One region of the Peribacillus sp. TH16 genome, then DNA from elsewhere that is predicted to be linked to it. Evidence: riboswitches for the same ligand, from Rfam matches in the RefSeq annotation. Region 1 holds a riboswitch; each other region holds the start of a gene.
The links. Region 1 has a riboswitch for S-adenosylmethionine ahead of mtnK (S-methyl-5-thioribose kinase). Riboswitches for the same ligand answer to the same signal wherever they lie in the genome.
Positions count from the first base shown of each region.

Region 1 (3,286 bases):
TTTTAGATAAAGTATATATTTCGATACCTACATCTTTTGCCCCCTCTGCTTGAAGGAAACTAATCGGTTTTTTTCCATCAAATCCAATCGCTCCATAAGCAAAGTCGTGAACCACACAAATTGAATGTTCTTTCGCAAACGAGACGGTTTCCTCAAAAAAACCCTCAGTTGCTGATGCTCCAGTTGGATTATTCGGATAGTTCAAGAACATCATTTTGGCTCTTTCAAGGGTTTCTGTATGTATTTCTCCATAATGCGGAAGATAATCATTTTCTTCTGTCAAAGGCATGAATTCTGTTTTTGCTTGGGCTAAAACTACACCAGATAGATAATCAGGATAGCCTGGATCAGGTACCAGAATCGTATCCCCGGGATTCAATAAACATTGTGGAAGTTCGACAAGTCCTGCCTTTCCACCAAATAGAATAGCCACTTCACTATTAGGATCTAACTTGACACCATATTCACGTTCATAAAAGACAGTCGCAGCTTCTTTTAAGTATTGATGTCCTCGGAAAGGAGAATATTTATGATTTATTGTATTTTCTGCAGCAGTCTGCAAACTTTTCACAATATGCTCTGGCGTCGGCTGGTCAGGATTTCCCTGCCCTAAATTAATGACATCATGACCTTGCTCTGTAATTGCCTTAACTTTTGCAACTAGAGAAGCAAAAAACTGCTTGGGTAGTTCCTGAAGCTGTCTGGATTTTTCGAATTGCATCATTAAACACCTTCTCTGAAATTTCTTGAAATTCTAGTCACAAATGATATATGTTTATCATAGTCTTGTAAAGTGTTTTTTTACATATAGAGGTTTTAAAAAATGAAATGGAAAATCTCCTTCCACCAAATGGATATGCCTTTGGATAACCCTATATTAACTTTCATTTCGCAGTACAAATGGATAGAAAACGCCGTCTAATCTAATCCGGATATAGTTATTTTACCTGAACTTTGAACAGTTGGATACGAATTAACTAGGTTGAATGAGATTGCGGATGAAGAAGCAGAAAAAACGATTACATTCATTTGTTATAACATACGTTTACAAGGATGTCAGTGAGTCCATGCCGTTCAAGGTGCGGAAGTTCTATTCGTATCCGCCGAGTGGCCCAAACCGAGCCTCGATTATTAGGGACCGATATAGGGTCAGCCGTGCCATGGAGAACCAAGCCTACGTTTTAGCATTAAATCGTTCAGGGTCCGATTTTATTAAACTATTTGCCGAACAATCCCTGATTATAGATCCATGGGGGAATATCGTAAGTGAAGCCGGCGAAGAAAGAACTCCTAACAGGTACCCTGGACCTCTCAAAAGTAACGGAAGCATGTAACAAAACTGAATTCGAAGAACGTCGTGCGGATTATTATTAAATTACCCATTGACAAACTATTTAAAAAGTTGATATTATTTTCCCGAAGATTAAAATTTCAGAAAACATTAACATTTACATTTACTCTTATCAAGAGCAGGCTGAGGGATAAAGGCCCTATGAAGCCCAGCAACCGACTGTAATACCATTGTGAAATGGGGCGGAGTTTCCGCCGGATTATAAATCCACAGGGCACGGTGCTAATTCCACCAGAAAGCAATATTTCTGGAAGATAAGAGGTCCGAAGCTAAAACTTCTGCCTCTTTCTATATGAAAGAGGCTTTTTCATTATTATTTTAAATATTTGGAGGGGAAAATAATGACTTTAAACCATTCGAACTTTGAATTACTGTCAAATGAAACTGCAATAACCCTTGCAAAAAAACTAGGGTTGGTCAAAACAGATGCCACTTTAAAATGTAGAGAGATAGGCGATGGAAACTTAAATTATGTCTTTCATATTACAGACACAGCCACAAAAAAAGGAATTATAATCAAACAAGCGGTTCCTTATGCAAAGGTACTTGGTGAAAGTTGGCCGCTGACCTTAAAAAGGGCTGCAATTGAAGCAAATGCACTTATCCATTTCAAGAGCTATTGTCCCGAATTTGTACCGCAAGTCTATTATTCAGATGAACAGCTTGCTATCACAATCATGGAAGACCTCTCACACTTAAAAATAGCGAGAACAGGCTTAATCGATGGCGATCAATTTCCATTACTATCGAAACATATTGGTGAGTATGTTGCCAAAACGGCATTTTACACATCTGATTTGCATTTAGAACCGTCTGCGAAAAAAGAAGTGGCCCGAAACTTCACGAATCCTGAACTCTGCAAAATTACTGAAGTTTTTGTTTTCACAGATCCTTTTTTTGAAGAACTACCGGGTGAGTATGAAGTAGAATTGACGGATGCTGCCAAAAGCATTTGGAATGATCAAGAAGTAATACTTGAAGTCGCTAAGCTGAAACAAAGCTTTGAAACCGAACAGGAAGCCTTACTTCATGGAGATTTACATACGGGAAGTATATTTGCAAGTGATACAGAAACGAAGATTATTGATCCTGAATTCGCTTTTTATGGACCAGTTGGGTTTGATCTTGGCCAATACACAGCAAACATTCTATTCCAGGCAGTTACACGTAATCCCGCTGGAAAAGAGGAAATTTTCACACACCTCCAAGAATTTTGGGATACTTTTGAAGAGACATATACTAGTCTTTGGAATACCCAAAACAAAAGTCCGTTTCGTCAAGTAAATGGTTATCTATCATATGTGCTCACTAAATTCAGAAAAGATGCATATGGTTTTGCTGGCTGCGAGCTGATTCGGAGAACAATAGGCTTATCTCATGTTGCAGATTTAAATGTTATTGAAGATAAAGAAACAAGAATCGCTGCCAAAACGGCTACATTGAAAATTGGTGCTTTTTTAATTAAAAAAAGGGAACAATTGGATGTTCCAGCTGTGATTGAAGCATTGAAGCAACATACACTGCCTACCTATTCAACCCTTTAAAAGGAGAACTACATATGACGACGACAACAGCCTTACCTTATTCCGTTCAATGGGATGATACTCATATAACTTTATTAAATCAACAGGCCTTACCTACAATTACAGAATTCATTAAACTTTATTCCGTTGAGGATGTATTTGACAGCATTTTGACATTAAAGGTCCGCGGTGCCCCAGCAATTGGTCTAACTGCAGCATTCGGTGTCGCACTTGGAGCGAATCAGGATGGTTCAACTGATTTAGGGGAATTCAAACAAAATGTAACTAAACATATTAAAAAACTAGCTTCTTCACGCCCTACTGCAGTCAACCTTTTTTGGGCGTTAAAAAGGATGGAAAACATTTTGCAAGCAGCCAAGAGTATTCCAACTGCCAAAGAGGCACTTATACT
Region 1 covers NZ_JAEKEM010000009.1:641,273-644,558, forward strand. Annotated here, with positions in the region: gene JFV29_RS17030 (pyridoxal phosphate-dependent aminotransferase) at 1-724, opposite strand, end outside; gene JFV29_RS17035 (nitrilase-related carbon-nitrogen hydrolase) at 999-1,334, shown strand; SAM riboswitch class I at 1,458-1,612, shown strand; gene mtnK (S-methyl-5-thioribose kinase) at 1,693-2,895, shown strand; gene mtnA (S-methyl-5-thioribose-1-phosphate isomerase) at 2,910-3,286, shown strand, end outside.

Region 2 (3,286 bases), 1.6 Mb from region 1:
GTCAACAACTACGTTTTCCAATACGGCACCGAAACGGATGGCATCGAAAATTTGCGGTTCTTTTTCACGTGAAAGGTTAATTGTTTTTGCATAGCAGCCGCCTTCGATGTTGAATACACCGTTAGAAGACCAGCCGTGCTCGTCATCACCAATCAGTTTGCGATTAGTGTCTGCAGATAAAGTTGTTTTACCAGTACCAGACAGTCCGAAGAATAAAGCGACATCTCCTTCACGTCCTACGTTAGCAGAGCAATGCATTGGAAGGATTCCAGCCTCTGGAAGTAGGTAGTTCATGATTGAGAAGATCGATTTTTTCATTTCACCTGCATATTCCGTTCCACCGATTAAGATAGTACGGCGTTCAAATGAAACGATGATGAATGTTTCGGATTGAGTTCCGTCTACTTCTGGATCTGCTTTGAAATTAGGTGCAGAAAGAATCGTGAATTCTGATTCGTGACCTCTTAGTTCTTCTTCATTTGGACGGATGAACAAAGTGTGAGCGAAAAGATTATGCCATGCATATTCATTTACAACTTGGATAGGAAGACGTGATGTTTCGTCCGCGCCAGCGAAACCTTTGAAAACAAAAATCTCTTCTTTTGCTTTTAGGTAGTCAACTACTTTATTATATAGTTTATTGAATACTTCTTCAGAGATTGGTTGGTTTACGGAACCCCAATCTACTTTGTCTTTCACAGAAGCTTCGTCTACGATATATTTATCTTTAGGTGAACGGCCAGTATATTTGCCTGTTTCAGCTTTTACTGCGCCAGTTGATGTCAGAACGCCTTCGTTTCTGCTTAATACTTTTTCAACCAATTGGGGAACTGAAAGTTGAGTTTGCACATTATTTCCTGCCAATAATTGGTGTAACTCATTAGAAACATCTACAGAATTCATATATGAGGTACCTTCCTTTGTTTTAAGTTTTTATATTACAATTAGTATAACACATTCACTTAAATAGTCTATACTATTTATTTTTTTTGTGATATTTTTTATATGGTTTCCTTAATCATTTTTTAAAATGCGTTATGAACCGAGTTCGGGTTCCTGCATATACTTGAATGGAGGAATCTGAACTGGGTGGTGTAATTAGGAAGAAAGCCCATTATCAAGATTAGAATCTTGATCGAATGGGTCTCGTTTCAGGAATATAAAAAAGGTTTTATTCTTTTAATTAATAGGAAGAAATTAAGAAAAGAACAACTTGCTATTACATCAAAAGGCAAAATCCTAAAAAGTTATTATGCGGTTCGAAGTCAGATTTTTCAAGTTCTTTTATCTATGGTAATTTTCTACATTTTCGTTTGTTTTCTACATCGAAAATCCAATAATGACAGAGGATTAGCACATTTTTTATCGTGAAAGCTGTGATGGGGAAAAATGTTCTTTTTCGAAAAGCATTGACAGATTCCGACCAAATACGATAATATCTTAAATTGTACGGATTCTCTTATCCCGAGTTGGTGGAGGGACAGGCCCTTTGAAACCCAGCAACCTGCCATATTGAACTTGACTCCAAGATCAATCGCCGAAAATAAAGCGATAGTTCTTCAAGGAATAGTGGTGATGGTGCTAACCTGAGCAAGGTAAAAAACCCTTGAACGATAAGAGTGAAAGGATAGATGACAGAATTTTAAACCTTTCCTCATTTGCCAGGGAAGGTTTTTGTGTTTTTTAGTAATTCTGTGTCTATAGTTGAAGCTAATAAGGGAAAACGAGTTCCGTAAAAAAATCAGGCTTTTGCCTACAACATACTAACTTCCAAGGAGGAAATATGATGTCAAAGAAACGTCTATTTACTTCTGAATCTGTTACAGAGGGCCATCCGGACAAGATTTGTGATCAGATTTCAGATTCCATTTTAGATGCTATCCTTGCTAAGGATGCAAATGCACGTGTTGCGTGTGAAACAAGTGTAACAACAGGTCTTGTACTTGTTGCTGGTGAAATTACAACGTCCGCTTATGTGGATATTCCACGTATCGTTCGTGATACGATTGCAGGAATTGGTTACACACGTGCGAAATACGGTTTCGATGCTGAAACTTGTGCCGTATTGAGTTCTATTGATGAGCAATCTGCTGATATCGCAGCTGGCGTAGACAAAGCGTTGGAAGCTCGTGAAGGAAATATGTCAGATGAAGAAATCGATGCAATCGGTGCAGGGGACCAAGGGCTTATGTTCGGTTTTGCTTGCAATGAAACAGAAGAGCTTATGCCACTTCCGATTTCATTAGCTCATAAACTTTCATTCCGTTTGTCTCAAGTTCGTAAAGATGAAACGCTTGCTTACTTACGTCCTGATGGTAAAACACAGGTAACGGTGGAGTATGATGAAAATAATCAACCTGTAAGAGTTGACACAATTGTTATTTCAACACAACATGATCCAGAGGTAACTCTTGAGCAAATTCAAGCTGACTTAAAAGAACATGTGATTAAAGCAGTTGTACCAGCTGAATTAATCGATGCTGGGACTAAGTACTTCATTAACCCAACTGGCCGTTTTGTAATTGGCGGACCTCAAGGGGATGCTGGTCTTACTGGACGTAAAATCATCGTTGATACGTACGGCGGATACGCTCGTCACGGTGGCGGTGCATTCTCCGGTAAAGATGCTACAAAAGTTGACCGTTCTGCGGCATACGCTGCTCGTTACGTTGCGAAAAACATCGTAGCTGCTGGCCTTGCTGACAAAGCGGAAGTACAATTGGCATACGCAATTGGTGTGGCAGAGCCTGTATCAATCTCGATTGATACATTCGGAACAGGAACAGTAAGCGAAGAAGTACTAGTTGATCTAGTACGCGCTAACTTCGACCTGCGTCCAGCTGGTATCATCAAAATGCTTGATCTTCGTCGCCCAATCTACAAACAAACAGCTGCTTACGGACACTTTGGCCGTACAGATGTTGATCTTCCTTGGGAACGCACAGATAAAGCTGAAATTTTAAAAGCACAAGCGTAATCAAATAAAAGTAAAAGGTGCCTCGCAACTAGCGAGGCACCTTTTTCAATTGTGAAATGGATTAAATTTGTCGACTAAGGGAATAATTCAAGAAATCCTATTTAAACCAGCCATTTAGTTTTTTTACTCGTGAATTATGTAGTTTTTTACTCGTGAATTTTAGTTTTACTCGTGAGTTTTAGTTTTTACTCGTGAGTTTTGGGTTTTACTCGTGAATTATGTAGTTTTACTCGTGAATTTTAGTGTTTTACTCGTGAGTTATGCAAGTTTACTCGTGAGTTTACATGAATTATTTAATGCGTTCTGCAT
Region 2 covers NZ_JAEKEM010000009.1:2,211,884-2,215,169, reverse strand. Annotated here, with positions in the region: gene pckA (phosphoenolpyruvate carboxykinase (ATP)) at 1-903, opposite strand, end outside; SAM riboswitch class I at 1,457-1,620, shown strand; gene metK (methionine adenosyltransferase) at 1,784-2,977, shown strand; gene JFV29_RS24625 (gamma carbonic anhydrase) at 3,267-3,286, opposite strand, start outside.
Region 2: it holds a riboswitch for S-adenosylmethionine, as region 1 does, so the genes downstream of both, metK (methionine adenosyltransferase) here and mtnK (S-methyl-5-thioribose kinase) in region 1, are expected to answer to the same signal.

Region 3 (3,286 bases), on a different contig from region 1:
CAATACTTTCATCCATTCTTCTTCAAATTCCGTTGATACTCCCCATCCTTCGACAATACCGGACAAGTTGGCCATGTTGACCGCTTCTTTTGAAGCTTGAATCTGCTCTTGTGAAATAAGTGAAGCTTCTAAGTCATATGTTTGCGGTGTTTCTTCACCCGCTAATTTTTTTGCCAAAATCCTCATATTCACTGCACCAATCAATTTCGGATCGACAGCTGCCGTGTAAGACCAAGAGCTGCCTTTCGCTTGAATCTCTTGAAGATCAGCATTAGATACGTCGATTCCGTATATCTTCACTTCATCGCGGCCAGCTTCTTTAATCGCACGAGCCGCTCCAATTGCGAATGCATCCCATGTTGCGAAAATCGCATCTAGTTTGCCTTTGGGATATTTATTCAACATTGCGGCTACCGCATTTTGTGTCTGAACCGAAGTATCTGCAGATGCTACTCCGAATCTTTCGACTTCTTTAATCCCAGGATTTTCTTTTAATTTTTCCTGATACACCGCATTTCTTCTCACCATTGGCGGGAAACCATCTACCCAAAGGTATGCGATCGCTGCTTCACCTTTTTGTTCTTCTATCAATTTATCAAAAGCCAGTGTTGCCAATGCTTCATCATCCTGTGAAGTTAAGGTCACACCGTCAATTTTAGATAAGTCGCTAATAGAGTCGAATGTAACAACGCTCTTTCCTGCATCAACCAACTTTTGAACGTCATTCACTGTTGCTGCATCATCACCATGGGAGATAATATAGCCGTCATAATCTTCTTGTAAAGCCTGGGCGATTGCATCATGGAATTTAGCCGTATCGCCATTTGCTGTATACGTATCCACTTGAAAACCTAATGCTTCTCCTTCTTCCTTCGCTCCAGCTAAATATTGAGCCGTATGATCATCTCCGCCAATTTTACGAATGACTTTGATTTTGGCACCTTCCCCTTTTGCAAATCGTTCTGGGACATTTTTAAAAGATACTTTTTCATCCTTCTTTGATTCTGTTGAACTTTGTCCTGAAGAGCAGCCCGTTAAAAGCAAAGCCGAAGCTATGACCGAAACGAAAACCCTTTTAAAAATTGACTTCCTCATTTTAGTTCCCCCTACTTTTCACTCATTAATCTTATCAATTAGGTTGGTGTAAATCCCAAAATAAAAACCTCTCTAGAATAGAGAGGTTTAATCAGCTGATTTGCAGACTTGTCCCTCTCTTATCTGTCAAAACATTTCTGTTTTGCAGGATTTAGCACCAATTCCTAATGGAACGGTTGCTGGGCATCTTAGGGCCAGTCCCTCCGCCACTCTTGATAAGAGAATATAATGTGTTACGTTTTTCGTAATTACCACTTTATAGGGATATAGTCGTAAAGTCAATAGATTTTTGAATATTTAAAATGTTTCTTATTACACTTATTTTCTTTGTAGCTTAGCCAGACGCTTTTTCTCGATCTTTTCAAGTCTTTCTAACTGACGTAGTTTCACTTCAAATAGAGTAATCGGGTCACGGTATACTTCCGGATTTTCTCTCATATGCTCCAGTGCTGCCTGATGATCTTTGATTTCAGTCTGTGTTTGTTCTATCGTTTTTTGAAGTAAGGCAAATGAACCGCGATAGAAAAGTGAGATATCTCTATCCAAAGATTTTTCAAACAATCCGAATTGTGTAAGGAAACGGTCACTGATCATCTCTGCAACATCCTGGTAGTCTTCACTTTCTAGGTACTTCTTATACCGGTTGTACATATTAGCTTTATTTTGCGGAATCGCTCCAAACAGCTTCCCTGCCCCTTTAAGCAGCAATTGCGATGGGGTCCGGCGTAGTAAAATATTAACGTCTTCAATGCGGATACTGCTTGTCATCCGATCCGCATCACGGCGCCAATCATCCAAAACTCTAAAGTCTCCCGCAAGTGTAATTCGCTCTTCTTTGTACAATTCATTGAACCCTGTGCTCATCTCATCCATAAACTGTTGAATTTGTGTAAATTCCAACTGAGATGTAGCAATCCAGTCTTGAAGAGAACGGTAATATTGCGGCATAATCTTGTCTGAAATATATGCCTGAATCTGCTCATTCATTTCATCGTTCAACTGTATATGAACTTGGCTGAAATCGCTACTTTCCGTTAATGATTTAGAACATTCTCTTAGTAATTCAGGGATTCTTGAAGAAAGCTGTTTTTTCACTTCTTCTTTAATTGAACGATACGACCTTATGATATTTTCACTTTTTTCTTTTTCCAAATCTGCCAGTTGATTGACGGCTCCATTCAATTTGACTTCCATCTGCTCATTCCAAGAAATGGAGTGCTCGCATTTCCGCTCATTAGCTGCCCGTTTTTCTAGCAGGTAAGATAACGTTTTGCGAATGAATGCAAGAATCTTCTCAGATCTTCTTTCCTTCCAATTATCAGCTTGATAATTCGAATCAAGGAAGGATGAAAGGTCCTGTAACTGCTGTTTGCTGTCATAAAGTTTGGAGAACGCAAATACTTTTGCGTTCGGGAAATACGCATTCACTTTATCCCATGTTTCATCTTCCATCCGGACTGCCACTTGGTCACTGTAAATCGTATCCATCTTATTTAGTAAGAAATGAATCGGAAGTTTCGGTGCCATCATTTGAATTTCCAATAACAAATCTCGTTCACTACCGGTGAAAGGCGCTCGTGCATCGAGAACAAACATCAATCCATCGCTGCCCTGTAAATACCCTTGGAAATCAGAGTCTACACTTTTTTCCCCATTGAACCCTGGTGTATCAAGTAAACGCAGGCGATTATTTCTTAGGTAGTCACTAATAAGGGTCACGTCGACAATGGTTCCGCGCTGACGGCGTGTTTCATCCAATTCAGTTAACTCACCAACGACTTTGTGATCTGTATCTGTAATTTCATAGATTTCCAGATTATCTCCATCTTTGACACTGACAAGGGACGAATGGTCCTCGGCAGCAATACTCTCTCCAGCAAGTGACTGAATAAAGGATGTTTTGCCATTGCCTGTGCTTCCGACAAGAAGAAGATTGAAATTTTCGGTATCCTTAAGTCCGTCTACCATCCATTTCAGCTTATTGCCAACTGTTAAGTTATTCTCTTCAGCCCACTGAATAATGGAATTGAACAGTTTTTCGCCCGCTTCCAATCCGCCTCCCAATTTAGGCGATTTTGCTAACAGACTTTCTGCATCCTGAACAACCAGTGCATTAATTGTATCAGGGAAAATTTCATTCCATGACAGAACGGACGCCGCTGCAAATAACGAAAGCTCTCCATCCGCGATT
Region 3 covers NZ_JAEKEM010000002.1:2,242,080-2,245,365, forward strand. Annotated here, with positions in the region: gene JFV29_RS10775 (sugar ABC transporter substrate-binding protein) at 1-1,095, opposite strand, end outside; SAM riboswitch class I at 1,212-1,317, opposite strand; gene JFV29_RS10780 (GTPase domain-containing protein) at 1,414-3,286, opposite strand, start outside.
Region 3: it holds a riboswitch for S-adenosylmethionine, as region 1 does, so the genes downstream of both, JFV29_RS10775 (sugar ABC transporter substrate-binding protein) here and mtnK (S-methyl-5-thioribose kinase) in region 1, are expected to answer to the same signal.